Regions from separate parts of the Ectobacillus polymachus genome, predicted to be linked through region 2. Evidence: riboswitches for the same ligand, from Rfam matches in the RefSeq annotation. Region 2 holds a riboswitch; each other region holds the start of a gene.
The links. Region 2 has a riboswitch for S-adenosylmethionine ahead of ACM5BR_RS11250 (bifunctional O-acetylhomoserine aminocarboxypropyltransferase/cysteine synthase). Riboswitches for the same ligand answer to the same signal wherever they lie in the genome.
Positions count from the first base shown of each region.

Region 1: linked by a shared signal. The riboswitch ahead of ACM5BR_RS06405 (YezD family protein) and the one ahead of ACM5BR_RS11250 (bifunctional O-acetylhomoserine aminocarboxypropyltransferase/cysteine synthase) in region 2 are both predicted to bind S-adenosylmethionine.
Region 3: linked by a shared signal. The riboswitch ahead of ACM5BR_RS05560 (O-methyltransferase) and the one ahead of ACM5BR_RS11250 (bifunctional O-acetylhomoserine aminocarboxypropyltransferase/cysteine synthase) in region 2 are both predicted to bind S-adenosylmethionine.
Region 4: linked by a shared signal. The riboswitch ahead of ACM5BR_RS13565 (alpha/beta hydrolase) and the one ahead of ACM5BR_RS11250 (bifunctional O-acetylhomoserine aminocarboxypropyltransferase/cysteine synthase) in region 2 are both predicted to bind S-adenosylmethionine.

Region 1 covers NZ_JBLREB010000001.1:1,244,910-1,253,021, reverse strand. Annotated here, with positions in the region: gene lysA (diaminopimelate decarboxylase) at 1-841, shown strand, start outside; gene ACM5BR_RS06410 (cysteine hydrolase family protein) at 979-1,500, shown strand; SAM riboswitch class I at 1,587-1,691, shown strand; gene ACM5BR_RS06405 (YezD family protein) at 1,797-1,913, shown strand; gene ACM5BR_RS06400 (phosphoadenylyl-sulfate reductase) at 2,021-2,734, shown strand; gene ACM5BR_RS06395 (inorganic phosphate transporter) at 2,737-3,804, shown strand; gene sat (sulfate adenylyltransferase) at 3,801-4,949, shown strand; gene cysC (adenylyl-sulfate kinase) at 4,962-5,552, shown strand; gene ACM5BR_RS06380 (nitrite/sulfite reductase) at 5,591-7,207, shown strand; gene ACM5BR_RS06375 (DUF3906 family protein) at 7,212-7,421, shown strand; gene cobA (uroporphyrinogen-III C-methyltransferase) at 7,437-8,112, shown strand, end outside.
Region 2 covers NZ_JBLREB010000002.1:130,427-138,538, reverse strand. Annotated here, with positions in the region: gene ACM5BR_RS11260 (homoserine dehydrogenase) at 1-749, opposite strand, end outside; gene metA (homoserine O-acetyltransferase MetA) at 1,178-2,083, opposite strand; gene ACM5BR_RS11250 (bifunctional O-acetylhomoserine aminocarboxypropyltransferase/cysteine synthase) at 2,064-3,365, opposite strand; SAM riboswitch class I at 3,460-3,564, opposite strand; gene ACM5BR_RS11245 (YolD-like family protein) at 3,828-4,130, shown strand; gene ACM5BR_RS11240 (FHA domain-containing protein) at 4,181-4,876, opposite strand; gene ACM5BR_RS11235 (hypothetical protein) at 4,898-5,077, opposite strand; gene ACM5BR_RS11230 (MMPL family transporter) at 5,384-8,112, opposite strand, start outside.
Region 3 covers NZ_JBLREB010000001.1:1,089,903-1,098,014, reverse strand. Annotated here, with positions in the region: gene ACM5BR_RS05570 (hypothetical protein) at 1-132, shown strand, start outside; gene ACM5BR_RS05565 (MgtC/SapB family protein) at 308-1,009, opposite strand; SAM riboswitch class I at 1,275-1,381, shown strand; gene ACM5BR_RS05560 (O-methyltransferase) at 1,481-2,062, shown strand; gene ACM5BR_RS05555 (CsxC family protein) at 2,284-3,057, opposite strand; gene ACM5BR_RS05550 (sulfite exporter TauE/SafE family protein) at 3,695-4,447, opposite strand; gene ACM5BR_RS05545 (MutS N-terminal domain-containing protein) at 4,641-4,904, shown strand; gene ACM5BR_RS05540 (amidohydrolase) at 5,025-6,188, opposite strand; gene cspD (cold-shock protein CspD) at 6,610-6,807, shown strand; gene ACM5BR_RS05530 (right-handed parallel beta-helix repeat-containing protein) at 7,034-8,112, shown strand, end outside.
Region 4 covers NZ_JBLREB010000002.1:605,823-613,934, forward strand. Annotated here, with positions in the region: gene ACM5BR_RS13550 (DeoR/GlpR family DNA-binding transcription regulator) at 84-854, shown strand; gene ACM5BR_RS13555 (oxidoreductase) at 851-1,897, shown strand; gene ACM5BR_RS13560 (GTP pyrophosphokinase) at 2,051-2,737, shown strand; gene ACM5BR_RS13565 (alpha/beta hydrolase) at 2,773-3,558, opposite strand; SAM riboswitch class I at 3,628-3,730, opposite strand; gene ACM5BR_RS13570 (GNAT family N-acetyltransferase) at 3,934-5,472, shown strand; gene ACM5BR_RS13575 (YitT family protein) at 5,592-6,485, opposite strand; gene ACM5BR_RS13580 (DUF3920 family protein) at 6,819-7,313, shown strand; gene ACM5BR_RS13585 (MGDG synthase family glycosyltransferase) at 7,402-8,112, opposite strand, start outside.

The DNA.
Region 1 (8,112 bases), on a different contig from region 2:
GCACGAATATATTACAACAGGACAGGATGATTCAAAATTTGGCTTTGGTATTACGAGCGGGCAAGCACTGCAAGCCATGAAAATAGCTTTATTAAAGCCGTCATTTCATCTACTAGGTGTTCATTCTCATATTGGTTCGCAAATTTTTGAAACAAATGGATTTGTACGTGCCATTGAAATATTAAGTGCCTTCCTCGATTTAGTCCGTGCGGAAACAGGTGAAATCATGACCATTTTAAATTTAGGCGGCGGTTTCGGTATACGGTATACAGATGGAGATACACCTCTTCCGATTGTAACCTATGTCAAAGAGATGACGGACACAGTACGTAAACAGTTTGTAAGCCGTAATTATCCACTGCCGGAAATTTGGATTGAACCAGGTCGTAGCATTGTAGGAGATGCCGGAACGACTCTGTATACAATTGGTTCGATTAAAGAAATTCCAGGTATTCGGAAATATGTTGCCGTAGATGGTGGTATGACAGATAATATACGACCAGCCCTTTATCAGGCATCTTACGAGGCAATGCTAGCGAATCGTGCGAACGACCAGCCGGCAGAAAAGGTATCAATTGCTGGAAAATGCTGTGAAAGCGGTGATATGCTGATTTGGGATATTGTCCTGCCGAAAGTTGCATCATGGGATGTACTAGCTGTATCATGTACAGGCGCCTATGGGTATTCGATGGCAAGTAATTATAATCGTATTCCGAGACCAGCTGTAGTTTTTGTAAAGGATGGAAAGGCAGAAATCGTCGTAGAACGAGAAAGTTATGCTGACCTTGTGAAGAATGATCGGATGCTATCGAACAACCTCGCACCGCAATCCTCGCGGTAACAAGGCCTAAAAGTCTATAATAAAAATTTTACAAGGCGAGTAGGATGATTCCTATCTCGCCTTTTTGTATCTAAAGGATATTCTCGCGTACCTCATCATATAATGGTAGCAACCCTTTTTATTTTAGGAGAGTCGATATGCGGAATACAGCGCTCTTAGTCATGGATATGCAACGTCATTATATAAATGCTGTAACGCCTATAGAATATAATGATCCACCTGCTTGGGTTCATACCATAAATAGGGCAATTGAACAGGCGAATCATCACAATATTATGGTTCTATATGTCGTAACACCATTTGAAGCTAATTTGTGGAATCGAAATCATATGGTAGCTACCGAAGGAAGCGTTATGCTGGATTACCATGTGAAAATCATAAATGATCTCGTATTTACAAAAAAACAGCATAGTGCTTTTTCTAGTAAAAGGCTAGTTATTCATTTGCGGGAATATCATATTTCTCATGTCATATTAGTCGGCCTATTGGCAGAAACGAGTATTACAAGTACTGCGCACCAAGCAAAAAAGAAAGGTATGTACGTAACTGTTATAGCAGATGCAATTGCAAGTGCAAGTTTGGAGAAGAAAAAAAATATCTGTCATGATTTCGTAAAGGAGGGAATCAATGTCTGTACGCTTCATGATATATTTATCTAAGAAAGAAAGGGCATGAGGGGATATCCCATTAAACATATTGAAAAAATTAGATTGATTATTTTTTGAATTGTGGTAAAATTATAAAAAACTTATCCAGAGCGGTGGAGGGAACTGGCCCGATGAAACCCGGCAACCTGCTAATAGGCAAGGTGCTACTTCCAGCAAAATGGGCCCATTTTGAAAGATAAGGTATATCGTTACCTCAACAGTCTTTTCGAAATGGAAAAGATTTTTTGTTTTTAATTGGGAATAAAAGGGGGTTTGCTGTTGTGGTAGCAGATGAACAGTTCAAACGAGTGACAGACACCATTAAAACAATGCTAGATACAATGAAATATGGATCAATCACACTTGTCGTACAGGATGGAAAAGTCATTCAATTGGAGAAGAGTGAAAAAGTCCGATTTAAATAACATACAGTAGCTGACTAGAGAAACTAGAGGCGGTCTTATCTATTACAGGATAGGCTGCCTTTTTTATTTGGCATATGTATGTTACACGAGAAAAGGAGAGAATGACGATGCTGACGTATGAAACGTGGGAAGAATGTGATATTTCTTTTTCAAATCAAGATGAAAGCAAAGGAGCACTTGCGGTTTTGCAGTGGGCTTATAAGCAATATGGCGATGACGTTGTGTACGCATGTAGCTTTGGTATTGAAGGTATTGTCCTTATTGATTTCATTCAGCAAGTAAAGCCAGATGCAAGCATTGTGTTTTTGGATACCAATCTACATTTTCAAGAAACGTACGAAACCATTGAAAAAGTAAAGGAACGCTTTCCGCAATTACAAATTGAAATGAAAACACCGAAGCTAAGCTTAGAAGAGCAGGGAGAACAGTACGGCTCCGCATTATGGAATCGGGATCCTAATCGTTGCTGTGGGATAAGAAAAATAGAACCGCTTCGCGAGGTCTTATCAAAAGGGAAAGCCTGGATTTCCGGACTTCGCAGAGAGCAATCTTCAACAAGACAGCATGTGCAATTTATTAATCAAGATCATAAGTTCCATTCGATAAAAATTTGTCCTCTTATTCATTGGACGAATAAGGATGTATGGCGCTATGTATATGAGCATCATTTGCCATATAACCTGTTACATGACCAAGGATATCCAAGTATAGGTTGTGAAGTGTGTACGCGACCTGTTCAAGAAGGCAGAGATTCGCGATCTGGAAGATGGGCTGGCATTGCGAAAACGGAATGTGGTCTTCATCATAAGGGAGAGGATTAAATATGATTGTGACCGCGTTTCTAATGGCGTTTTTGTTCGCTCTTAACATAGGAGCAAGCGGGGCAGCAGCATCAATGGGAGTAACCTATGCATCCGGAGCGATTAAGAGCAAGTATGGTGCACTGTTATTATGCGGTATTGCCATAGTTGGAGGTTCCATTCTTGGTGGACAGAAGGTTGTCAAAACAATTAGCTCAGGCATTATTCCTGAAAATGTATTTACGATAGAAGTAGTTATCATAACCCTATTAGCTGCTACTGTTTCGTTATTACTAGCAAATATTCTTGGCATCCCCCTATCAACAAGTGAAATAACAGTGGGATCGGTTGTAGGGGTAGGAATTGCCTACAATGTTTTATATGTAGGTAAGGTTTTATTTATCGTATCTTTTTGGTTTGTAACTCCTGTTGTTGCGTGTACGATTACGTATGGTGCGGGCATGCTAATTCATTATTTTAATTCCAAGTATCCGCATTTAGAAATAGGTAAATGGAGGTCTATATTAAAAGTACTTGTCATTGTAGCAGGATTTTTTGAAGCCTATTCAGCCGGTATGAAAAATGTAGCGAATGCAATTGCCCCATTAGTTGGTGCCCATTTACTACCTTTGAATTCAGCAACCCTATTAGGAGGTCTTTCGGTTGCAGCAGGAGCATTTCTACTAGGAACGAGAGTACTAGAGACGAACGGAAAGAAAATCACATCCGTTTCGCTATTGGAAGGCATTACGATTTCATCAACAAGCTCTAGTCTCGTCATTGGTGCGGCGTTGTTTGGGATTCCTTTACCGATTGCTCAAATTACATCATCCGCCATGATTGGAATGGGATTGTCACAAGGAGTACATGTATTTCGAAAAAAAGCTGTATCCCAAATGTTAAGGATGTGGATTGTAGCGCCGTTTCTTTCCATGATACTCTCGTATTCCTTCATCAAAATAATCATGGAAAAGGATTTTTACTATATATTCATTGTACTTGTTGGCATACTTGCCACATTGGGAGTTGCAAGCCTAGGAAAGGAAAAAAAACGACACAAAAAAAATGAAATGGGAGGAATCATTCGATGAGTCAAATTGTACCCCACGGAGGAACATTAATTAATCGTATTAAGGAAGGCTGTAACGTAGCACATTTACAAAAGGAAGTTGAACTAGATGCTATCGCACTTAGTGATCTTGAATTAATTGCCACAGGAGCATATAGCCCGCTTACTGGTTTTTTAACAGAAACAGATTATAACGCCGTTGTGGAAACGATGCGATTAGCTAGTGGGACAGTGTGGAGTATCCCAATCACACTTCCTGTATCGACAGATAAGGCGAAAGAGTTAGTAGTGGGTGAAGAAGTAAAGCTAGTAAAGGATGGAGTTATATACGGAACTATTAAAATTGAAGATATTTACACCCCTAATAAACAAAAGGAAGCAGAGCTTATCTATAGAACCACGGATGAAGAGCATCCGGGTGTGAAAAAATTGATGGAACGTTCACCGGTGTATGTTGGAGGGTCTATCCTTCTTATTCATCAGGTACCAAAGGACACGTTTACTTCCTATCGCTTAGATCCCATTCAAACCCGCCAGAAGTTTGCCGAGCTTGGCTGGAATACGGTAGTTGGCTTTCAGACAAGAAATCCGGTACACCGTGCCCACGAATATATTCAAAAGGCAGCACTCGAAATTGTTGATGGATTGTTTCTAAATCCATTAGTCGGCGAAACAAAATCGGATGATATCCCAGCTAATGTTCGGATGGAGAGCTATGAAGTGCTTTTGAAAAACTATTATCCAAAGTCTCACGTATTTCTCGCTGTTTTTCCAGCAGCAATGCGATATGCAGGCCCACGCGAGGCAATTTTCCATGCTATTGTTCGCAAAAACTTCGGCTGCACGCATTTTATTGTTGGGCGTGATCACGCAGGAGTTGGAAATTATTATGGAACATATGATGCGCAATTGATTTTTGCAAATTTCACGAAAGAAGAGCTAGGTATTACGCCGCTTTTCTTCGAGCACAGCTTTTACTGTACAAAATGCGAAGCGATGACATCGTCCAAAACATGTCCTCATGGATCTGAGGATCATATTATTTTGTCGGGAACAAAGGTACGGACTATGCTCCGTAACGGCGAAATACCACCGAGTACATTTAGCCGAAAGGAAGTCGTAGAAGTACTCATTCGCGGTATAAAGCAAGAGGAAATTTCACGGTGAGGGGGAAATTAGATGAAGAATTTAACATGGCATGAAGCATCTATCACAAGGGAGGAGCAGCGGAAGAAAAATGGCCATTCAAGCTTCGTCCTTTGGTTTACAGGCTTATCAGCATCGGGAAAATCAACTGTTGCAAATGCGTTAGCTAGAAAATTATTTGAATCACATTCCTGTTATGTGTTAGACGGAGATAACATCAGGTACGGTCTTAATAAAGATTTAGGATTTTCTGAGCATGATCGCAAGGAAAACATTCGCCGTATTGGAGAAGTAGCAAAGTTGTTTGTCGATAGCGGCACGATTGTTTTAACGGCATTCATTTCTCCCTTTTGTGAAGATCGCAACTATGTACGGGAACTTCTTGGACCGGAAGAGTTTATTGAAGTGTTCGTTCAATGTCCGCTAGCAGAATGTGAAAAGCGTGATCCAAAGGGTCTCTATCAAAAGGCTAGAAGCGGTGAGGTAAAGCATTTCACAGGAATTGACTCTCCATACGAAGAACCAGAAAATCCAGAAATTACAATTCAAACGCATAAAAGTAGTGTGGATGAATGTGTAGATCAGATGATTCAGTACTTACATGATAAAGGATTACTAAGATAACGAAGTTGGTATGAATAGAAAATAAGGGGGAGAAAAGGATGGCATACGAAAAAATATGGAAGGATCGTCCGAATTTACATGCATCAGAGAAAAAGAAATTAATAAAGGATGGCTTGGAGATTTTTAATGATATTCCATTTTATGCACAAAACGGTTTCGATTCTATACCGAAAGAGGAATGGGATTCCTTTAAGTGGGCGGGACTGTATTTACAGCGCCCGAAAGAAGACGGGTACTTTATGATGCGTGTAAATATTCCATCTGGCATTTTATCAAATGAACAAGTTGAAACGCTAGCAGGAATAGCTCGTGATTATGGCCGAGATGTCATTGATATTACAACAAGGCAGGCAATTCAGTTTCACTGGCTACGAATTGAGGAGATCCCGGATATATTTGAACGCCTTAAGCGCGTTGGCTTATCAAGTGCTGGTGCTTGCGGAGATATTACAAGAAATATCGTTGGAAATCCACTAGCTGGCATTGATAAGGATGAATTGTTTGATACAACTTCTATCGTAAAGGAAGTATATGAGTATTTCCAAATGAATGAAGAGTTTTCGAATTTACCTCGTAAGTATAAGTTGTCTATTAGTGCGAATGTATGTAATGCATCCAATGCGGAAATAAACTGTCTTTCCTTTATTCCAGCTACAAAGGAATTAGATGGAGAACATGTAGTTGGATTTAACGTAAAGGTTGGCGGGGGATTGTCTGCACGTCCTTATTTAGCAAGGTTACTAGATGTGTTTGTTCTTCCTGAACAAGTAAAGGATGTGGCGATTGCGATTACAACCATTTTCCGTGACTACGGCTATCGCGAAAAACGTCATTATGCGCGGTTGAAATTTTTAGTTGCAGACTGGGGAGTGGATACATTTAAAGAAAAACTGTTTGAATATACCGGTCCTCTGCCTTCAAGAGGGGAAGATGCATCCAAAGGATGGAACGCAGGATATTTCTATGGTATTCATGAACAAAAGCAAGCGGGTTATTATTATGCAGGCTTTCATGTTCCTGTAGGACGCTTGCATACAAAGGAACTGTTTGAAATAGCAGCACTTGCTAGAAAGTACGGAAATGGTGATGTAAGAACGTGTAATTCACAAAATTTTATTATTCCTAATGTACCAAAAGAAAAGGTAGAGGAGCTATCCCGGCTGTCATTCTTTCAAAATATTACAACGAAACCTCAATCCTTTATCGGCTACGCGGTGTCTTGTACAGGAATCGAATATTGTAATCTTGCATTAGTAGAAACGAAAAACCGTCTTCGCGCCATTGCCACTTATTTGGATGAGCAATTGACGATTGATGTCCCGGTTCGTATTCATATGGTTGGTTGTCCGAATTCGTGCGGTCAACGACAAATAGCAGATATCGGCTTGCAAGGGGTAAAGATGAAAGGAGAGAAAGGATTAGTTGAGGCGTTTGAATTGTATGTGGGAGGAACGCTTATAGATGGTGGGAAGTTTAATGAAAAGCTTAAAGGAAAAATAAGTGGGGAAGAATTGCCAGACGTATTGCTATCCTTTCTAACTTTCTTTAAGGACGAAAAGCAAGCGGGGGAAACCTTTTATCAATTTATTGGCCGCGTAGGGATTCAACCACTGCAAGAAAAGCTTAATCAAATTCTAGAAGAAGTAACGGTGTGAAAAGATGGAATTGTATCGATTTGAAGTGAAAACAGAAGATAAGGTTATTCCCGTTGTAATTGTGGCTGAAAATGAAGAAAAGGCATTTCAATCAGTAGAAGTTGAACTAGAAAAATATTTCCTGCGTTTGCCAATTATTTGTGATATTACGTTATATGAAAAGAAACGGGTGCGAGGAAGTGCTGGATTTGTAATAGACGAAATGGAAAATTAATGGGAGGATTGTCACATGGGGAAGGTGTATCTTGTTGGAGCAGGGCCGGGCGATCCGGATTTAATTACGGTAAAAGGAATGACGTGTATTCGAGAGGCGGATGTAATATTGTATGACCGTCTTGTAAATCAACAACTGCTTTCGTATGCAAAGCCAACTGCCGATTTAATTTATTGTGGGAAACTGCCGAATAATCATACCATGCAGCAGGAAACAATTCATGCCTGTCTCGTAAAGCATGCGAAAAACGGGAAGATTGTAACCCGTCTTAAGGGCGGAGACCCATTCGTCTTCGGAAGAGGGGCAGAAGAGGCAGAGGTGCTTGCCAAAAACGGGATTATGTTTGAGGTTGTCCCAGGTATTACAGCCGGGATTGCCGCCTCTGCCTATGCAGGCATTCCAGTTACCCATAGGGAGGTAGGTTCTAGCTTTGCTATTGTTACCGGTCATCGCCTGAGCGGGAAGGAAGAGGCAACGAAATGGGAAAGTTTAGCGAACGGAATTGATACACTTGCTATTTATATGGGAGTAGGTAATCTTCCTTATATATGCGGCCAATTGTTAGCCTATGGTAAAGATGAGAATACACCCGTTGCCATTGTTGAATGGGGGACTACAATCAATCAGCGAACCATTACTGGAACTCTTGGAACAATTGTCACGATTTCCCAAAAGGAAGCTGTGCAAAATC
Region 2 (8,112 bases):
CCGATTAACTTCATCGTATATCCAAGCTCCGTACTATAAGCTAAGTCCTCTTCTGTAATCGAAGTAATACCTTTCACCTTTACATCTGAAAGCTCCACCTTAGTTGAAAATCCGAGCGATGCCAAGATTGTCATTTTACGAGCAGCATCAAGACCCTCTACATCGGAGGATGGATCTGCTTCTGCAAAGCCAAGTGCCTGCGCTTCCTTTAATACGTCTTCGTAGGCTTTTCCTTCATTCGACATTTTCGTTAAAATAAAGTTTGTCGTACCATTCACAATCCCCATCATTTTCTTAATACGATCAGATGAGAAGCCTTCTACAATACTTCTAAGGATTGGAATCCCCCCGGCAACACTTGCTTCGTAAAATAAATCACAATGATTTTCCTTCGCTACAGATAGAAGCTCTGCCCCATGCAGGGCCATTAAGTCTTTGTTAGCAGTCACTACATGCTTTCCATTATTTAGCGCCGTAAGTACATACTCACGAGCTTCCTTTATGCCACCCATAACTTCAATTACAATCTGGATATCTTTATTATAAATGATGTCATTTACATCAGTGGTTAACATCGTCGGGGTAATGCGGACGTCCCGCTCTTTCTTTATATTTTTCACAAGTATCTTTGCAATATTTACAGGACAACCTAGTTGATGACGTAACCGGTCTTGATGATCCTCAATAATTTTGACCACACCACTACCGACGGTGCCGAGTCCTAACAATCCTACTTTTATCTCTTTCACGATCGTCCACCCCTATTTCTATCTAATGTTTATCCATTCTAACAATCTATCAGAATGTAATATATTCCCATAAGAATAACTACTTATAAATGTTCACTTTATATGCAATTATATAAGTTGAAAATTTAAAAAACAACGTTTTATGAAATTTCAGAAAAAAATTGTGCCTATTATATTAACCCGCCGGCCTTTTCATCTATAGCTCTCTTATCAGATTGTAAGAAAAAAGTGAAAGCAGTGTGGAAACTGCTTTCACCTATCTGATTCTGGCCCTTTATCCCGCTTTAACGGGCAGTAAGACCCTCACTTCAAGGTTTTGAGAAATCGAAGAAGGATAAGTGGGGGACAACTGCCCATAAAAGTCCGAATTGGCCTTTGCTAACCCTCGGTGGGGGATGAGAGAACCCCCCACCGAGGGAAGTTTCACTTTATATTTGATAAGGCGTTTCTTGATAGACGTAGTAATTTAACCAGTTAGAAAAGAGCAGGCTACCGTGACTTCTCCACGTAACATATGGAGTTTGCTTTGGATCATCGTTACGGTAGTAATGCTTCGGCACTGCAATAGATAGTCCCCTGTCTTGATCTCGATCATATTCTCCTTTTAGCGTATTACGTGAATATTCACTATGACCTAGGACAAAAATATTCTTCCCTCCGCTATCTGCTACAAGATGTACACCTGCTTCTTTTGATTGCGCAAGTAATTGCAGCTCTGGCACGCGGGCAATATCCTCCGCTCTTACTTCGGTATGTCGTGAATGAGGTGCATAAAACTGTTCGTCAAAGCCTCGTAGCAGGTTCACGTAATCTCCTTGCAGCTCATGCTCAAACACCCCGAACATCTTCTCTTCAAGTGTATATTTCGGTATGCCGTAATGATAATACAAGCCTGCCTGTGCTCCCCAACAAATATGCAAGGTAGATGTTACATTCGTAACGGAAAATTCCATAATTCGTTTTAGTTCCTCCCAATAATCGACATCTTCAAATGGGAGAAGCTCTACAGGAGCACCAGTAATAATGAGGCCATCAAATCGCTGATTTTCCACTTCGCGAAAGGTAGAATAAAAGCTTGTGAGATGTTCTTGCGATACATTTTTGGATGTATGTGATTCCATGTGTAACAATTGTATATCAACTTGAAGCGGCGTATTTCCAAGTAGGCGTAGCAGCTGTGCTTCTGTTTCCTGCTTTGTAGGCATTAAATTTAAAATCGCGATTTTCAACGGTCGAATATCTTGCGAGGAGGCACGCTCCTTCGTCATCACAAAAATATTCTCGTTTTGCAGGATTTTACGTGCTGGTAAATCCTTATCCACGATTATTGGCATATTTTTTTCCTCCAGCTAAAGCTTGATCTAAATCAGCAATAATATCGGTTACATCTTCAATCCCTACCGATAGACGAATTAAATCAGGTGTAACACCACATCCGCGTTGCTGTTCTTCGGTAAGCTGACGGTGCGTTGTACTAGCAGGGTGAATGACAAGTGTTCTTGCATCTGCTACATGGGTAACAAGCGTTGCAAGCTTTAATTCTTTAATAAAGTCAGAAGCTGCCTCTATGCCGCCCTTTACACCAAAGGCAATCACGCCGCTTGCACCTTTAGGTAAATATTTTGAACTGCGCTCATAATATTTACTGCTTTCTAAGCCAGGATAGCTTACCCAGCTTACTCTTTCATCCTTTTCTAGCCATTTTGCTATCGCTAGCGCATTTTGGCTGTGACGTTCCATACGTAAATGTAATGTTTCAAGGCCTATATTTGTTAAGTAGGCATTGAATGGGCTAATACAGTTACCAAAATCACGAAGAAGCTGAACGCGTGCCTTTACGATATAGGCAGCTGCTCCGAAGTCCTTCAAATATTGCACGCCGTGATAACTTTCATCTGGCAGGACAAGTTCTGGATACTTTCCGTTATCCCAGTTAAAGTTTCCGCCGTCAATTACGACTCCGCCTACTGAGCTTGCATGCCCATCAATATATTTCGTAGTTGAATGAACCACGATATTTGCTCCATGAGCAAATGGCTGGCACAAATACGGAGAAGCTAACGTATTATCAATGATAAGCGGAATATCTAGTTCTTTTGCAGCCGCTGAAAATACTTCAAAATTTAGTACATTAATAGCAGGGTTACCGATTGATTCGCCATAAAGGAGCTTTGTCTTGCTTGTTGCAAGTTTAACAATATCTTCTACCGACAGCTCTGGATCAAAGAATGTAACATCAATGCCAAGCTTACGTAAACTGACAGCAAATAGATTGTGAGTACCTCCGTAAACGGTAGATGAGCACAAAATATGATCGCCTGCTCCAGCGATATTTAATACTGCTAATTGAATCGCTGCTTGACCAGAAGCGGTTGCTACAGCACCAACGCCGCCCTCGAGCTGACTTAGCTTCGTTTCGAAAGCTGCAACGGTTGGATTTGCAATTCGTGTATAAATATAACCTTCAGCACGTAAATCAAATAGAGCTGCTAAATCCTCAGGTGTATCATATTTATACGTTGTGCTTTGATATAACGGCAGCACACGTGGTTCTCCATTTTTAGGCGTATAGCCTCCCTGTACACAAATCGTTCCCTTGTTCCATGTTTCTCCCATCATGTTCACCCTTCCTCTTTATTTAAATTAAAAGGGCTGCTTCCTACCCAAAAAGGTAAAAGAAGCAGCCCGAATTCGCACATGACTGTGTAATCTCTTATCTTTCAGAGCAAAACCTGCAGGATTTGGCACAATTCCGGTTTACGGCTGTTGCCAAGGCTTCAAAGGGCCTGATCCCTCCACCTATTCTCGATAAGACATATGAAATTATTTACATTCTATATAACTATTAACCTTATGTCAATATATTTTCTGAATTATTTGATATATTATTTTTTCTGACTATTCCGTAAGCAAAGAAAAAAAGATATATTCGATTTCTTACACGATGCTTGTAAATACTAAATCACGAAATACTTTTGCAAGGTTCCTAGGACTATATAACTTTCAACAATCACTTGCATAATCCCCATAAAAAAAGGTAAAATAAGAACAAATGTTCGATTAAAAGGAGCGATTTCTGTGAAGTGTAATCAGGAGGCGTGGAATGGCGAAGTCTTTCATTATGAATCTGGAGGCAATCTAGAACGATCCGTTACACCGGAGACAAACATCAGCTTCGAAATCATGATTTGTGAAGCAATGGAACATAATCAGTATGTATCCTTTGATTATCGTCATCATGGCGTAATTTCCCATTTAACAGGACGTGTTCATCATTACAATGAAAGGCAGCAATGCCTACATATTATTGATACAGCCGGTAAAGCTCGGTATATTTTTACGGAAGCTGTCGTACACCTAGAAATATGCAAAGAATGGTGACCATGGTCTTACGCAGCGAAATAAATAACAGGCGCACCCGCGTGCGCCTGTTATTCCATATCATGCGAATTGCTTCTAGACATTCTAAATCCATTTCGTAATACCGATTCAATTTTTAAATATCCTTTTATTTTCACCCGAAGACGATAAATCAGCGAATTCATCTCTTCTGTTCCGACATATACATTATCTGATAATGTCCGTTCAGGCCAAACAGCAGCAATAATCTGCTGCTTGCTAACAAACTCATTCAAATGATTCGCCATTACTTTACAGCAAGCATACTCTTTTTGTGATAATTTGATGCTAGTATCCTGAAGATATATGGTTTGCGCGATATCATCCATTTCAAGTACGTCCTTATGTAAATGATAAGCAAGGAGTTCTCCTGGAATTTCCATCGTTTCATCATAGTCTTTTTCCAGCTGTAATTCGATGAGCCCATTCGCTAATGTAATCGTATCCGAGTCATTTAATGGGTATATTTCAAATGGAACCAGTGCTTCTCTATTTAACTCTGTTCCATGCTTACTTCCTAAATCCTGAATGGTCATCTTGCCTTCCTTTATAAAAATGACGAAATGTTTACGTGAAACAAATTGATTGTGAATAGAGAAATCCGGCTCGTACGAAGGATTCACACGCCCTATCACAGTTTGCGGTTTATCTAAATAAATAAACGCACCTGCCTGATACGAATCACCCTGCTTTAAAATCAATTTATGACAATTTTGAATTTGATTCATATTTTACTCATCCTTAATACTTCAATTATCGAAATGAAGTTCTAACTCCTGGGCGATGTGTATAGGATGACTTAACATGTCGTTTTCACTTAAAGATCGAGATTCTTCAGGAAACGGCGTCGTAGATGTTTCTTGTATGTACCATTCCCATCCACGTCCAATAGTTAGAACAACAATCAGCGTAATCATTATTTTACGCATTTGTTCCCCTCCTTACAATACCTCGTTTACTAGCATTGTATGAAAGATACACGATCGCCTCAATAGAAAAACAATGATAATTCAATAATAATTTTCAAAAAATTACTGGTTAAGCTTTTGCAATATGTGGAGTGATGCCGAGTTATTTCTAAAGAGGGGATAAATATTACATTAAGATAAGGATTAACCCTTGCTGCGTCTGATATGAATAGCGATAAATCGCGGATAAAGCATCCTATACTAGAATAGGAAAATACCTCCGATTCACAATGAAACGGAGGTACTTTTGTTATCTCTCTACCTTTTTTATTTCCCTATATCATTCTGTTTTTCAGTTGGCAAGTTCCGATCAAATGGGAACCAGTTTGCACGTCCAAATAGCTTCACCATAACAGGTATGAAGAACGGTAGGAACACGAAGGCGTATAGCAGTAAGCCTGATAATACGATGGTTGCGATTTGCATAAGAGAAAGAACCCCAGACGGGACCATCGCAGCAAACGTTCCTCCTAATATGATAACGGCTGAGAAAATAACCGGTCCCATATTACGCATTGCAAGAAGCATCGCATCCTTCACCGGCATTCCTTTATACTCATTAAAGCGGTCCATAAGGAAGATGCTATAATCTACACCTAGTGCCATCAGAAGCACGAAGCCGAAAAATGGCATCGTCCAGCTTATCCCATCATATCCTAGTATATTCACGAAAATGACTTGATTGATGGCAAGTGAAGAGAAGAAACATAATAGTAATGAAACAATTAAATACAATGGCATCACAAGCGAACGAAGCAATAGGATTAAAATAATCGCAATCCCAATTAGCATATAGATAACGGTGTGTGTATAGTCACTATTTGACGCCGCTAACATATCGGATGACATAGCGGATACACCGGATATCCCGATATTCGCATCCTGTAAATCCGTTCCTGCTAAGCCACGTTTCACTGCATCTTGAATATCTTTCGTCGATTGCAGAGCTTCGTTCGAGTATGGATTGTATTTTAATACCACATCAAACTTTGCAACTTGTTTATCTTTTGATAAATATTTATCAAATACCTGCTGGAAGTCTGCGCTCTCTAATGCAGAACTTGGAACATAGAAACCTGCCATCTCTTTATCTGGAGAATTTGTTAAATTACCTAAATAGTCTTGTGCATCATGCAAGCCATTTGAAATTTGACCAAGTCCATCTACGCTTTGACCAAGTCCGTTTTGCAGTAAACCTAGCTGATCCGTTAAAGGAGCAAATCCTTGCTTTAACTGTGTTTGCCCATCTACTATTTTTCCAAGACCATCTGACATTTTTGGCAGATTGCTAATAACCTGGTTTTGTCCATCCGCCAATTTTGCGTTGCCATTTTGAAGCACTCCTGCTGCAGCTGCAAGCTGTCGCAGTCCGCTGACCAGTTGATCTTGTTGATTAATAGATTTGCTTGCCTGATCCTTGCCCGAAGTAACTTGTTCTTTTACAGAGTTCAAATTTTCGTTCAAGATTGCTAAGCCTTGTGAGAGGGATTGCAATCCTTGACTCGTTTTAGCTAAGCCTTTTTGTACATCTTGATAGGTAAGATCATCTGCTAACAATTGATTATTATTATTTTTATATTGTGGTCCTAACATACCAAGTACTGTGTTCGTTTTATCTAATCCAGAGGACATCCCTTGTAAATTCGTTTGAATCCCTGCATAGTTATCATGCAGCTGTTGCAATCCCCCTGCGAGCTGATCATACCCTGCAAGCATTTGATTTGACTTAACTTTGGAATCCTCGATTTGCTGTGCAATATTATTAAGCTGCGTTTGTACTTGCCCTGCGCCCATTTGGCCCGCTCGTATTCCTTGCTCAATTTGTGTCAATGCCTTTTGCACATCAGTAACAGCACCCTGTGTCTGCTTTGTTCCATTAATAAGCTGATCAATGCCCGTTACCGCTGAACTAATCTGCGGTCCAGATCCGGCTAGTTGATTTTTCGCATCATTCAAACCGCCTTTGATTTGATCGATGCCATCTGTACTTTTTCCAACACCTTCTTGCAGAGATTTTGCCTGATCGGTCACATTAAATTCCTTCACGGGATCGCCAAGTGGCCGGGTAGCACTACGAACCTTTTCCACGGATGGCAGCTTCGTAATTTCCCGATTTACCTTTTCAATGGCTGCCATAGCTTTCTCAGTATCAAGCTTTTCCTTTCCTTCTACGACAACTTGAACAGGCATGACTTCGCCTGGCCCGAAGCTATCTGCTATGGTGTTGAACCCTTTCACAGATTCATAGTTTTCCCCTATTTCATCAATCGAGTTAAACGAAAGTTTACCGTTATACGTAAATAATAATGGTACGATAATAACTGCCACGACTAATAGGGCACGAAACGGCTTGTTAAGCGAAAATTGTCCAAGAGCCGCCATAAATTTGCTTTCGCCATGTCCCTCCATAGACTTTGCTGGCCAAAATAATCGAGGTCCTAACAAGTACATAAACAATGGAACAAGCGTTAAAAAGGCAAGGAGCAATACAACAATCCCGACAGCTACCCCTGTTGCCGATTTATAGAGCGAGAATTTAGACAAAGCAATAGATGAAAAACCGATCAATACAGCTAACGCACTAAAGAAAACGGTTTTCCCTGCTGTTTGATACGTTTTTACGATGGCATCTCCTACGCTATCATGCTTAGGCAGCTCTTCTTTAAAACGGCTCAGCAGCAAAATACAATAATCTGTTCCTATTCCAAATAAAACTGCCACCATAAATATTTGCGTAAAGTTTGATAAAGGAAAACTAAACCAATCTACTAAATATGCAACAATGGTACTGCTTACCACATAGGAAATTCCTACTGTAATCAACGGTATAAATGGTGCAACAATCGAACGGAATACGAGAATTAGCACAACGAGAATAAATACAACCGTAATCAATTCTGTTTTGTGTAATCCATTTTGCGAGCTGACTACAACATCTTCACCGATAAAGCTATCCCCTGTGAAATAGTGTTCAATCTTTGGATTGCCAACTACTT
Region 3 (8,112 bases), on a different contig from region 2:
TTTGGTCGTCCGTTTTTCGGAGGCTTTGGGGGATTAGCGACGGGGGCATTGCTAACACCTGGATATGGTTATGGTTATCCATATCCGTATTATCCGTATGATATGTATGGCTATGTATATCAAGTGTATTAAGAGGAATGTAGGATTAGGAAAATTTGAATACGCAAGACCTAAAAACTATTATTTAAGAAAACACCATCTGAAAAAAACAGATGGTGTTGTTTTTGAATTCGCTATTTTGTTATTATCGCAGACAGTAAGGGGATTAAGATATGAAAGGGATCACAAAGTATAACGGATGTTCATCTTAATCGCCTTCTTGCTCTGAAAGGGTTTTCCATCCAATTGCGATAATATCATGTTCAAGTTTTAATTTACTAACAATTTGTTCGATTAGCAGGGCTTTCGACTGATCGCTATGAAGCAAAGCCATTATGGATACTTTACTTCCACTTTCAATTTCCTCACTATACAGTTCTTGTAAGGCTATTCCTTCTGAAAGTATCATTTTAGATAAAGCAGTACGTATAACGGTTTCATGTTCATGTAGACAAGTGATATTCACTTCATAGAAGAGATTTTCTTGCGACTGATCCTTTGATTTTCTATTCATGAATAACGCAATAGGACGAAGGAGAACATTTGCTAATACTACGCCAATTGCACCTATAATACTCAGTTTCATAAATCCTGCTCCAACTAATGTACCAACGGCTGCAGAACACCAAAGAGTAGCAGCTGTATTTAATCCGCGAACGCTAAACCCTTCTCGTATGATCACACCGCCGCCTAGAAAGCCGACGCCACTCACTACTTGTGCGGCAATTCGAGTTGGACTATTATCTCCTGTTGACATAACCGATAAAATGACGAATAAACATGCTCCAAGGGAAACAAGAGCATTTGTACGTATTCCAGCCATTCGGTGACGCCATTGTCGTTCGGTACCGATACATGCACCGGTAAGTATAGCTACAAGCAGCCGAATTGTCATATCTTGCCACGCCATTTGCTTCATCTCCATAGAAAAATATAGGTAAGATAGATAGAAATTACCTTTGTAATCAATATACGTATTATGAACGAATAAGTCCTGTAACGTCAACTGTATTCCAAGTTTAGGGCATAACGGAAATGGCGAGGGGGGAGTTTCACTTTATTAATTATTGTTATTCGAATCGTAGAGTATCAGATTGACGAAAGTGACAAAACGATTTATTATAAATTATACTTAATTGTATAGTATATCCAATTATATCTGTATTGAATATGAATTCTTATCTAGAGAGGTGGAGGGATTGGCCCTTTGAAGCCTCAGCAACCCCTAATATCGTTAGGAAGGTGCTAATTCCAGCAGAGCAAATGCTTTGGGAGATAAGAGGTCGAATCCGTGAACGCGTGGCCTCTTAATAAAGAGGCCACTTTTTATTTTGTTTTATAACTTGAATCTTAGGAATATTCATGGAAGGGGCTATGTAAAATGGAAAAAGAGACGCTGATGAAATCACTAAGCCTTTACGATAAAATTGTAGAACATTCGAAATTACAGGGATTTCATCAATCTTGTGACCCAAAGACGGGGTATCTACTAAAAGGATTAGCATCATCAAAAGCAAAGGGGAAATTTTTAGAACTTGGAACGGGATCTGGTGCATCCGCAGCATGGATTGTAGATGGAATGGATGGGGATAGTACGCTCATAACGGTGGATATAAATCCGCAATTGTTAGACATTGCAAAAACCTATTTAGGGAATGATAAACGAATTTCTTTTCGATGTGAGGACGGTGCAATATTTATTCGAAATATGGAAGAGACATTCGATTTTATTTTTGCAGATACATGGCCAGGGAAATTTGAACTGTTGGATAAGACATTAGACCATTTAAACGTAGGAGGATTTTACGTCATTCATGATTTACTTCCGGATAGGAGTGTACCTGAGGAATACAGAATTAAAGCACCTAAGCTTCTTAATAAATTAAGAGAAAGAAGAGATTTAGTCATAACAGAAGTAGATTGGGCAACAGGTATTCTTTTAGCGATAAAGACAATGGAGTAGTCGGTTCGTATAAAAACCCCTTCACCAGATAAAAAGGAGTCAGTACATAAACGGGTATAGAAAGTATAATGAGCAGCAGGCTATGTATTTTGCGTTTGTCTTAAAGAATGAGTATCTATTATAAGACATTCACACATATATGGCATTTAAACGCAAGTACAAAAAGGACCTGTTTAAAAGAAACGGATCCTTTTTGTCTTAAATATGTTGAGGAAACTCCATTAAGATGCTGGAGGAGTGAGTCCCTCAAGCCTAGGTACTACTGGAACAGCTTCAATGGCAAGCTGCTGATTTTGTAATACTTTTATAGTAAGTTCCAGGACGATTTTTTCTGTCAACGTGCTAAAAGGTGCCTCAGGAGTTGCCACCGTTGGTGAAAAATCAAGTTCAAAGAAGTTTGCAGCTACTAACTCACCGAATGGCTGTTCATTGAATTTGACAAGATTTTGGAAGAAAAATTTATCCAAACGAGCATTTAAGTTGTTTGTTTCACTAAGGAAATTAGCCTCGGCAGTTTCAGAAATACCGATGATTGGAAAATTGTTAAAATGTAATATGTCTGTAAAACCAGAAAAATTAATATCGACCACTCTATCTTGAAGTGCTGTAGTACATCCAGCGCTACTCCCTGACGTAGTATATTCAATATTTTTTCGAATATGCCCTGCTACAAATAATTTAGCTCTTCTCACGTTAAAAAAGTCAGTTTCATCAATACGAGTAAATGCAACTGGAATAAGTTTCACTTGATCCAGAAATACATTTTTTTTCACTCTTTTAATTTCAGTTGCTGCAGGCGTAAGGGTAATCGTCGCCTCTAAAGGAATTTGGATTGTTGTCTCTACCGTAACAACAGGAACCTTAATAAATGCCGTAACAGCGAATCCAGTAACTGTGGGAGTATTTATATTCGTAAATGAACTAAGAGGTGTTGTATTTACTGTACAAGGTCCTGGGGGGTCCATGGGTTGATTTACTTGATTATTTTCATTCATACCAAAAAATTCCTCCCTCCTTATAATTTTGTAAAAGCTTTTACAGGATTAGAGTATTCTGTTTCATGGTTAAAGAAGTGGACATGTATAATAGACATTAATATATTTTTATAGAAACGGGCTTTTCTAAGCATATATCATTAAATAAATTATCTTTGACTCGGACTTGTTGGATATGTATGTTTATTCCGATATATAATGAAAGTGGGGAGGGGAAGTTTCGGAAAAAGCGTTGTTAACGTATTCCAGGGCTCCTTTTTTGCTCAGAACTGCCATTCGTCTAGTAATGGTTTTTGTCGATAAAACACGAAAAATCGATAACCATTCCATTTTCGTCGATAAAAGGGTAAAAGTCGTCGATAAACATTCTGTTTTCGTCGATAAGTAGTAATTTTCGTCGATAAACCATCTATTTTCGTTGATAAAGAAATGCAGGTATCTACTTTTGTGCTTAAAGCGTGGCCTATTTGGTATCTTAGCTTGATGGAGATGTGGCTGAGCCCCACATTATTAATTATTGTTGTTCAAATCATAGAGTATCCTATGTAAATTTTATTCTTGTTTTTAAGTAATGGGGTTCAACTTAGAAGTCCCATTGTTAATTTCATGTTTGTGAAGCTTTAATAAGCACTACTAATTAGAAACCCTTTATGCAATCCCATACTACTTGTCCTATTAGTAGAAAAATAATGGTAATCAATAAGGATTTAGCAACTCTTAATGGAACCCTGGGTAATGCAAGTAATCCGATTTGCGATCCGATTGCAGATCCGACTGCCATTGCAATTGCATAATTCCATTGGACAAATCCTGTTTGGTAAAATACGATAAATGCTCCGCAACAACTCCCAAAAATTAAAACTCTTGTAAGTTGAACTGCTTTCATATACGTATTTTTTTGATTCATGTAGTGTAGGATTCCAAATGTTGAAGATCCAGGACCAAATCCGCCGTCATAAGCAGCTATAAAGAAGGGCACGGCATTACTCACAATAGTAGAAGTTTTAGCTTGTCCCAGGGCAGAAGATACCCATTGCTTATTTTTCAATGTCACAATGAAAGCAAATATCAATAAGATTAAGGCAACAATATTCATCGTTTGTTCTGTAATATGAGAGGTAATGAGTGCCCCGCAAATTCCTCCAGTAAAAGCAATACAGACATTCACAATGATTGTTTTCATTCGTAGCTGCTTATTTTTTAGTAAGTAAAATATACTTGTCAGTGCTGCGACCCCCGATGAAAATTTATTGGTTGCTATCCCAATCTGAATAGGTACGCCTACGAGCATCATAGCTGGTAAGGTGATTAATCCACCACCACCTGCTAACGTTCCTATAAATGCAGATACGATTCCTATCCCAAGTAGTGTAAAAAACAGTGTGTCCAAGAAAATCCCCCTCATAAAAAAGTGAATATTGTGTAAATTTTACCATATTCAAGGGCAGAAGGGATGATAAAATCGGGCTCTTTCATCCATCCATACGTCTGTTACCTTCACATAAATGTGTTATTCATAAAGGGGATTTATGGTTTATTCTTATAAAATAGATAGTGAATTATTTTGAAAAAGGGGGATTAATATGAATTCTTGGATGATAATGGCATTACTTGTTTTTGGAATACTATATATTTCAGACTATATAAATCGGGTCAATAAAAGATTAAAGCGAACAGAATATAAATTGGAGCAAATTGCTAAACAAGTGGGTGTTCCGGAACATGCAATTAACGAAGAACTTCGTCAGTTAGTTAAAGACGGAGAAAAAATTGAAGCTATTAAGAAAGCACGAGAGGTTCTGGAACTATCATTACTTGAAGCTAAAAATTATGTTGACTCTTTATAACAAACATAACCGTCGATCAAAATTATGTGAACTAGACAGGATCCTATTTTGGGATGAAGCTGGTCATGATCCTAGCCAGCTTCATCCTTTAATATAGGAAAATACGAATTTTGCATTTTATTATTTCAATTGGATGAGTGCCTTTTCTGCTAGTGTTGCAAAATAGTGAGAGCTAATGGAAAGAGCGCGTTCATCTAATGTGAAGGCAGGATGGTGCCATTCTTCTGTTCCTGATGTTCCCATAAAAACGAAAAAGCCAGGAACTTCTCTTTGATAAAAGGCAAAATCTTCGCCTGCCATGGAAGGGACGGGTTCGATAACGGAAATTCCATTCAAGCTTGCTGCTTGTGTGCATAGTCCTGCAAGCAATGGATTATTTTGAATAGGAGGAGGTCCAGGATATCTACGCAAAACTGCTGTTACTCCTAAGGCTGATGCGACCCCTTGTATTATTTGTTGAATTTTTTCAAAAATGGTGTTGCGTACGTTGTCTTGAAATGTTCGAACGGTACCTTCTAATTTGACAGTTTTCGGTATTACATTCCATGTATTGCCTGCATGGAGATTTGTTACACTTATTACTGCACTGTGAAGAGGGCTTACATTTCGACTGACAATGGATTGCAAGGCTAAAATAATATGTGATGCTGCCACAATTGGATCGATACCAGCATGTGGGATAGCTGCATGTGTACCTTTTCCATCAATTTGTATTTCAAATCGGTCTACACTTGCCATTAGCGGTTCCTCTGAAATACCGATGGTCCCTACAGGAAGATCTGGTTTGTTATGCATGCCAAAAATTGCGGATACATCTTTTAATAATCCTGCTTCTATAACTTCTTTAGCACCGCTGCTATCTTCCTCCGCAGCCTGGAAGATAAATCGTACGGTACCTTGAAGTTGTTTTTCCTTCTGCTTTAATAAATAGGCTGCACCAAGTATCGAAGCGGTATGGAAATCATGACCACAGGCATGCATCTTTCCAGGAATTTTTGAAGCAAAAGGGAGGGTTGTTTCCTCTAAAATCGGTAATGCATCGATATCTGCACGAAGAGCAATGATAGGTCCGTCTGATTCCTCTCCCTTGATTTCAGCAATAACACCCGTTTGGAGTAATGACGGTAATATAGGTATTTCCACTGATTCTAGCATTTGTTTAATGTATGCTGACGTTTGAAATTCTTCTCTAGATAACTCAGGATATTCATGTAAATGTCTTCGAATTTCTACTAGCTTATTTTGTAAATTTGCAACAATGGTATGAAGTGGAGCTTTGTTCATAGAAATATCTCCTTTCAATTATAATCACGGTAGTTCATATTGATACATGGAAATAAAATAAGGCACCTATCCATTTTGTATATCGGAAGGTGCCTTTTGTACTTTAATTTACGTGTGAAATTATATAAATAATAAACATATTATTCTGACAAGTCAAGGTGGATCTTTGACTACTGTCCAAATGAAACGGCTTTGATTCTCACCATCCATATGATATAGGAAGCAATGAGGTGATAGTTTGGTTTTTATATTTTTTTTAATAACTTTATTTCTTTTTTATGAGTCATCTGTTATAATAAGGTTAATTATTTTTGTTCGGTATATTACTGAAAGAGTGTTTGTAATAACATCGTCTTGACAGAGTATGAAGAGCAAGAATGGTAATACAATGTGGATGATTCCACGCAGGAGGAAAATAATTATGTTACAAGGTAAAGTTAAATGGTTTAATGCAGAAAAAGGTTTCGGTTTCATTGAAGTAGAAGGTCAAGACGATGTATTCGTTCACTTCTCTGCAATCCAAGGTGACGGTTTCAAAACTTTAGAAGAAGGCCAAACAGTTTCTTTTGAAATCGTTCAAGGCGCTCGTGGACCACAAGCTGCTAACGTTACAAAATAATTGTAACTTTTAAAGAGCTGGTTGCAAACTTAGTTTGCAACCAGCTTTTTTGTTATATGCCGGATTAAAATCTTTCCCCGCTTTTTTTGTATTTCATTTCAAAAAATCCACATGGTTCCTTCGTATTTCTATCACATTTTTTTGTTATGTTACATAGTAAGGGAGCAAATCATTTCGATACATTATTTTGCAGATGCTTTACTTTGTGTTTGAGAGGAATAGAAAGATGAAGGCGATTAACACTATATGCACAATAATTTTGTTGTTATTTTCCCCTTTACAAACTATGGCAGAATCTCCATCATTACAATCACAAATCGACGCGGCTCCAGCGTACAGTACAATTCAATTAAAGAAAGGGGTGTACAACGAAGCTATCGTAATTACAAAACCAATTACGTTAGACGGTGTTTTGGGTGGAAAAATTAATTCATGCACTGATTCTCCAACCGTATCGGTTCAAGGCAAAGATGTAGTGTTAAAAAACATTACGATAGAAAAATGTGGAGATGGTAATTCTGCTGCAATATATGCAACCGGAAATCATCATACTTTCGATTCTATCTATGTGAACACAGAACAAATAGGGATTAAACTAGATCAAGCATCAGATATTACAATTTTAAATAGTAACGTGAATGGGAAAGGGAAAAATAATGGAATTGATCTTTGGGAATCCCCAAATAATACGATTGCAGGCACAACTCTTTCTCATGTTAGAGATGGAATCTATTTAGAAAATAGTAATCAAAATGTAATCAAACAAAATGTAATCGAAAAATCTAGATATGGTGTTCACCTTATGTTTTCAAATGATGTGGGATTATATAAGAATACATCCTTACATAACGTTACAGGTGCAATGATTATGGAAGCGAACAATACTACAGTTGCACAAAATAACTTTTCATACAATGCAAATAACGTTAATGCGCAAGGCTTGCTTTTATATCATGCGAAAGATACGAATATATATCAAAACATTATTTCTTACAATAGAGTCGGTATGTATGTGGAACAATCTGAGCGTAACAAATTGTATTCGAATACGATACAAGGGAATTTTATTGGAATACAGATGAAAGATTCACAAAATCAAACTGTTTATGGAAATGACTTTATTGGTAATGTGACGGAAGGACAAGCGATAAATAGTACAAATAATCAATTCACTACTAATTATTGGGATTCATCACTGAAATTAGATACGACAGGAAAAGGAGTTAGTTCTATTCCATATAAAATAGATCCTTTTTTTCTTACATTAACAAGTGATGTTCCAGAATATCAGGTATTTTTTCAGTC
Region 4 (8,112 bases), 480 kb from region 2:
TTATATATAATTTTAATTATTTTACTTGATTATAGTTAGGGGTATAGATATTCTTAAGGTAATAATAAGAACGGAGGATTACAATGCTACAAAGAGAACGGCTTAAGCAGATTATGGGAATACTAAAAATCAAACCGGAAATTAGCATGGAAGATATTATTGATGTATTTCATGTTTCTCGTGATACAGCAAGACGAGATCTCGTAAAACTTGAGGAAACAGGAGCCATTGTTCGTATTAAAGGCGGAGCTATTCCTTCAAGTCACCCCCAACTTACTTCGTATTTACAGCGAGAGATATCAAGTAGGAAGGAGAGAATTGCAAAAGCAGCAAGCTTGTATATTCACGATGAAGATACGATTTTGCTTGATACGTCAACTACGGTCGGATTAGTTGCACATCAGATTGGGGAACGGAGGGTGAAAGTCGTTACAAATTCTATCGATATCGTAACGGTGCTTAGTGATAATGAGAATGTGATACTTTATGCGCTTGGCGGTAAGTTTAATCCATTTCATCGGAACTTTATTGGGCCGCGCACAACGGAAGAACTTCGTTCATATCGTGTAAATACATTGTTTTTAGGTACTTGCGGGATAGGAATTCAAGGATTAACATCCCCAGATGAGGAGGAAGCCTACGTAAAAAAAGGCATGATTCAAGCAGCAAATCAGGTTATTTTAGTAACGGACCATTCGAAATTTCAAAAAGAATTTTTACATAAGGTAGGCAGCTGGCAAGACATTGATGTTGTAATAACCGATGAGGCACCGCCAGAAGAATTACAAGCAAAGTTACAAGAATATCATATTACGCTTATCATTACAGATGAAACACAGGAGGAAACGAAATGAATGCAATTAAAGTTGGTCTAGTCGGATATGGGTTTTCAGGTGCTACCTTTCATGCGCCCTTTTTACGCGTGTTAGATGAATTTGAGCTAGTAAAAGTGATGTCAAGCGATGCGGAGAGGGTTAGCCGTGATATAGAAAAGGTTGAGGTTGTTTCTACAATAGATGAGATCCTGCACGATGATTCAATCGAACTAGTTGTTATAACAACGCCTAATGTGCTTCACTACGAAATGGCAAAACAAAGTATTATGCACGGCAAGCACGTGATTATAGAAAAGCCGATGGTTATTGATCCTAAAGAGGCCGAAGATCTGATTACATTAGCAAACGAACAGGGTGTTATGGTTAGCGTATATCAAAATAGACGCTGGGATCATGATTTTCTAACGATAAAAAAATTGATGAAAGAAGGTACATTAGGAGAGATTACGACTTACGAAGCTCATTTCGATCGCTTTCGTCCGAATGTACGGGATCGCTGGAGAGAAAGAGCAGAACGAGGATCCGGCATGTTATATGATCTAGGCGCTCATTTAATTGACCAAGCCTTGCATTTGTTTGGCATGCCGCAGTTTGTGATGGCAGACGTATTTGCCCAGCGTAAAGGCGGACTTACTGATGATTATTTCCATATTATTATGGGCTATGAGACCTTGCGTGTTTTGCTTCATTCTGGTTCAATTGTAATGGGCCAAGGACCAAAATTTCTAGTACATGGAAGCAAAGGAAGCTTTATTAAGTACGGATTAGATGGTCAAGAAAGCAAACTGAAGGCTGGAGAAAATCCAACAAAAAAGGACTTCGGTAATGATGATCCAGAGATGTATGGACGCCTTATAACGGAAGAGGACGGGACAGAAACCCTGCAACAAATTGAAACGGTACCTGGCAATTATGCCGCCTACTACAGAGGAATTTTTGAGCATATTCGTTTTGGAAAGCCCAATCCCGTTACGCCAGAGGAAGGCTTACAAACGATTCGTATCATTCATGCAGCTATGCAAAGCAGTAAGGAACGCCGTGCTATCCAGTTACAAAACTAAGCTTTGGGCGGATAACTCAAAGTTAGTTTCACTTTATCTTTCTTCTTTGCAATCTGTTTGTCATGAACTAGTCATATAGATTTCATGAAAAGTTCATAAGAATTTGATACAGTATAAGTAGTATCAGAAAATAGAAGAAAAGGTGATACATGTATGCGTCAAATGATTCAAGAACAAATTGCAGAATGGAAGAATTTTTTATTTATATATAAATTCGCATTAGATGAAATAGATACAAAGTTAACCATACTAAATGAAGAATTTCAATTTGTACATCAGCATAATCCAATTGAACATATTAAATCGAGAATTAAGAGCCCTGAAAGCATCGTCAACAAACTGGAACGCAAAGAGCTAGAGATAACAGTAGCGAATGCAAAAGAACATATTCATGATATTGCTGGTGTTCGTGTTACGTGTTCCTTCGTTTCGGATATCTATGAAATTTTTGAAATTATTCAGAGCCAGGATGATATCAATATTTTACGGGTGAAGGATTATATTCAGCATCCAAAGCCAAATGGCTATCAAAGCTTGCATCTTATTGTGGAAATACCAGTGTTTCTTTCAACACGAACGGAGCATGTGAAGGTGGAAATTCAAATTCGAACGGTAGCGATGGATTTCTGGGCAAGCCTAGAGCATAAAATTTATTACAAGTTTGATAAGACGGTTCCGGAGCGGCTGACCAATCAATTAAAAGAAACTGCGGAAATGATTCAATATTTAGATGCAAAGATGAAACGAATTAAAGATGAAATGGAACAAATAAAGGGTAAAGAGGAGCAGGATTCTCCTAGTCAGCAACTAATCGGAAGATCTATCTTAAACCTCATGTAACAAAACGAGCATCGGAATAATCCGATGCTCGTTTTTTAGATGGTTGATGTGTTAAGTTTGCGCCCGCAAGAATTCAGAAGGCTTCCTTTCCCTTCGATGAATTGCCTGCAGTAGCTTACAATGAGGTCCTTATCAAAATCCATTGATGCAACATGGTAGGAATTCATTAGAGGAATAGATTTTTTTTCGGTAGAGCCAATCGTATCATAGACTTGATGTGCAGATGAGGCAGGGACGACATGATCTTCTACCGAATGAAGCAGTAAGACAGGACAGAGAACGGATGATAGGCTTGTTTTTGCATCCTGTATAAAGCGAAGGAGCTGTCTAATAGATGACACAGGAACTGTATCGTAAACAATCTCATGCACAGAAGAGTCTTTCGTGTCTGGAAGTGATTCATCAATATATTTTGGTGAGCTTGTAGATTCATAGGCTTCATAGCACGGAACCGAGAATGCAGCATTAATGGTAATTACGCCAGCAAATCTATAAGAACTGGCGAGCGTGAGGGCGAGTGTGCCGCCCATAGATTGTCCGACAATGTAAATGTACTTACAATGCTTTGCAAGGCGTTCATACCCTTCCTTAAGGCTTTGCATCCAATCCTCGTAGCAGCATCGCTCCAAATCCTTGTAATGCGTACCATGTCCCGCCAACCTAACTCCTAAAACAGTATATCCACTTTCTGCAAGCCTTTCTCCAACGTATCGCATGCTTTGTGGTGTGCCATTAAATCCGTGCGAAACTAAAATACCAATGTCATTGCCTGCAAAGAAAAATGGTTCTGCTCCTGATAGTATCGAATATGAGTTTTTCATATGCATATCCTCCTTATTAACAAAATAAAAAACTCTCTCTGCTTTTGGTTGCAAAAAGAGTTTCCTCCATTTTTATCAACCAAAGCAGTTGCTTTGCTGGTAGGAGCACCTTTCCTAAAGGAGGTTGCTGTGAAGTCATAGAGCCAGATCTCTCGTTCACTCTTGATAAAATTACAAATATTCATATTGGTATAGTTGGTTTTATCCTATCATCTCTTTTCATGAAAGTCAATAAAGTGATTCGTATTCATTTAGATGAAAAGTACAATTCTAGATCTCATGTAATCCTCCCTTTAATTGAGGTATACTAAGAAATGGAATGTAGTACACCGTTCTCAAAATTCTTTTTTGAACGGAATAAAAGGAGTATATAGTATGTCTGATCAATTGGATTTAAAAAAATTCGAGAAGAAGATTCTAATTCGTAATATTGAAAATAAGGATATCGATAGTATTATTGCTATGCAAGCTTCTTGTTTTCCAGGAATGGATCCATGGACAAAGGGGCAATTAGAGAGCCATATCGTGCATTTTCCAGAAGGACAATTTTGTGCAGAATTCGAAGGAAAAATAATAGGATCTTGCTCTAGTTTGTTAATTAACTTTGATGAATATGATGATCGCCATACATGGGATGATATTACAGATAACGGTTATATTACAAATCACAATCCGGATGGCTACAATATGTATGGAATTGAGGTTATGGTACATCCTGAATACCGTCGTATGAAAATTGGCTATCGCTTGTATGAGGCGCGTAAGGATCTAGCTCGCATGCTGAATTTAAAGAGTATTATCATTGGCGGGCGGATTCCTAATTATCATAAATATGCAAATACCTTATCTCCGAGAGAATATGTAGATGAAGTCATTCATCATAAAATATATGACCCCGTTTTATCCTTTCAAGCATTAAACGGTTTTATGCTGATGCGAATTAACCCAGGATACCTTCCTGATGATAAAGCATCGAAGCAGTATGCTACCTTGATGGAATGGAATAATGTGGATTATCAGCCGAATACAAAGCGTTATTATAAAACTTCATTACCAGTTCGAATTTGTGCAGTCCAATATATGATGAAGCAAATTCATTCCTTCGAAGAATTTGCAACGCAGGTAGAATATTACACTGGTGTTGCTTCTGATGCGGGCTCTGACTTTGCTGTATTTCCAGAAATATTTACAACCCAGCTGATGTCGTTTATGCAGGAGAAGTCTCCAAGCCTTGCAGTTCAACGGATTAGCGAATATACCGAGGACTATATTAACTTGTTTACTGATTTAGCTGTGAAATATAACGTCAATATTATAGGCGGCTCCCACTTTGTCGAAGAGGATGGGGAAATATTCAATATATCCTATCTATTCCGCCGGGATGGAACGATTGAGAAGCAATACAAACTTCATATTACACCAAATGAAACAAAATGGTGGGGAATTAGTGAAGGCGACGAAGTGAAAGTATTTGATACGGATTGTGGGAAAATTGCTATTCAAATATGTTATGATATCGAATTCCCAGAACTGGCTCGCATTGCAGTCGATAAAGGAGCTCGAATCATTTTTACGCCGTTTTGCACAGAAGATCGTCAAGGTTATTTGCGTGTCCGCTATTGTTCCCAAGCACGCGCAATCGAAAATCAAGTATATACGGTTATCACAGGCACAGTCGGAAACTTGCCACAGGTTAAAAATATGGATATTCAATATGCTCAATCAGCCATTTTCTCGCCGTCTGATTTTGAATTTGCACGCGATGGTATTGTCGGAGAATGCAATCCAAACATTGAAATGGTTGTTATAGGAGATGTTGATTTAGAGATTTTGCGAAGACAGCGTCAGTCTGGTACGGTGCGTCAGCTTAAAGATCGTAGACGTGACTTGTATTCGATTCATTATAAAAAGTAAGGAATGTTTTTATTCCTAGATGCTAAAGAAAAACCGTTAGCTAGCACCTTATATTTCAAAGATGCTCTAGCTAACGGTCTCTTTTTATTATAAAATTGGATTAATTATCCATTTTTACTTCATATTCGTTTAAATCGGCCTACTACCTCAACTGTTTCGGTAATATTAATAAACGCAGTTGGATCCACCTCACGAACGAGTCGCTTTACTTCACCTAATTCGTAACGGGTGATAACGGTGTAGATGACTTTCTTCACATGATCAGTATACGCTCCGACAGCATCTACCATCGTGATGCCGCGAATGCATTGATTGAGTAATGTTTGTTTCACAGCTGCACCTTGTTCTGTCACAATCATAACTGTTAATTTAATATGCTTCGTATGAATCGTGTCCGTTACTTTACCAACAACGAATCTACTAATCAATGTGTATAGTGTAATATCCCATCCAAAAATAAATCCAGCCACTACTAGCAGTAAACTATTAAAGATAAAAATAAGCTCACCAATCGAAATATCTCTGCGTTTTGCTACCAATAGTCCGATAATATCAAAGCCCCCAGTAGAGGAAGCATATCGAAATATGATACCAGTTGATGCTCCGCACAAAATACCACCAAAAATAGAGGATAATAAGATATCATTCGAAAGCTGTTGTACGGGAATAACTGCCATGGCGATAGTTGATACCGCAATAAAATAAATAGTTAAATACGTAATTTTTTTCCCTAAATATTTATAACTAAAATAAAATAAGGGAATGTTTAACATGAAAATCAACGTTCCTATATTGGCATGTGTGAGATACCCAATAATCATCCCGATTCCTGCAAAACCACCACTAATCATTTTGTGAGGAATAAAAAACATATTCATTGATATTGCATATAGAATAGAGGCAATGAATATGACAGCCAGCTGAATAATAAGCTCTGCGTGTCTTGTTTTCAAGATGGGTAAGGATAAGAAAGATGTCTCAGGAACGAAGTCGGCATCGCCTAAATGCGCCATAAAAATTGTCATCTCCAAGTTCTTTTTTTAAAGATTAAGAAAGAATATAGTTTTAGAATTTTCTAGCGAACGATGTCCGCTTTTCATTCTACAAGACGAGAATAAATCTTTTTGCCAGTTAACACAACTACTTTTCATTAAGGCGGAATTATTTTAATCTTCATATAATTTTTGAAAACCCTTTCAAGGAATTTACGTACAGAATAGGAAAGATTTTTTTGCATCGTTTTTACTAAAAATCAACCAAATTGTGAAACATAATTGTATGTGAGATTTTTTTTTTCATAATATCGGAATCCACTCGTACTTTGCTAAGAAGGAAGGAGAGATCAGATGAAGTTCTCGCTGCATAAAGAATATATGCAAGTCGAAAACTGGTATGTGATTGATGAGGATTTTCCGTGGGAGATTGGGCAAGTAAAAACTGACATTATGTCTTTATATCCGCACTACGATGCTCCTGTTATATTCTGTGATACTTGTGATGCCAACGAAATATTGCTGGCGCTTGGAGAAGAGGAGGAGGAATTTCTTCTTCCTATGAATGGCTTCTACCATCTAGGAAAGAAAATTATTTTTATTTTTGCTTGGGATACTTACGAGCAGCTGCTTGTTACACTTCTTCATGAAATTCATCATCATATTGAGTATCAGAGCAAACACGGACAGAAACGATTTAAAATGGAACGCTATCTTCCATACGAAGCGAGAACGATGGAGCGTGATGCTAGGGACTTTGCGAGGGAGAAAATGATGCTATATGTACCGAAAGTAAACAGAGCGTATCATGCAAATGATCCATTCTTATTAAAAAAAGAAGATAGATGATTCTATCTTCTTTTTTTTACTATATATAAGGAAGAAATAAACCGTATGATTGCTGATGCTAGGCCAAGTATAGGTTGGATGCTTTCGCTTATGCAAAGGATTGCAGAATGTCTGTTACGATTTGTTGAGAACTTTCATGACGATGCAAATGATTTAAAGCTTGGCGCATTTCTGTTAGTTTATTGGAATGATTTAATAGGTACAGTGTTTCTGTAACGATGCTTTCTTTATCTCGAACAGTAACGGAAGCGCCGATTTTACAGAAGTAAAGTGAATTTTCATTTTCTTGGCCAGGTACTGGCTTATATAAAATAGTAGGAAGATTTGTCGCAATCGATTCCGATAAGGTAATGCCGCCTGGTTTTGTAATCATAATATCCGCTAACTCGTATAATTCGTGAACATCATCGACATAGCCAAATAATTTCAACTGATTATCATAACGGCTTTTTAATTTGCTTAATTGATTGTAAAGCTTTTGATTACGGCCGCATACAATAATCATTTCCATGTCACTGCGGTCTAAGAGCTGGGATGCAATCCACTTTAAATCTTTTACAACCCCTTGCGCACCTGCCATAATAAGAAGCTTTTTCTTATTTGGGTGTAATTGATATTTCTGTAATAGAGAAGAGATGTCTCGCTCCGTTTCAAATGCTTTGCGAATCGGAATACCGCTGACATAAATCTTTTCTGCAGGAATACCGCTTTGAACAATCTTTTGTTTTACATCTTCCGTAGCAACATAATAACGATCAATTTCAGAATGTACCCAAGTACTGTGCAGGCAATAGTCTGT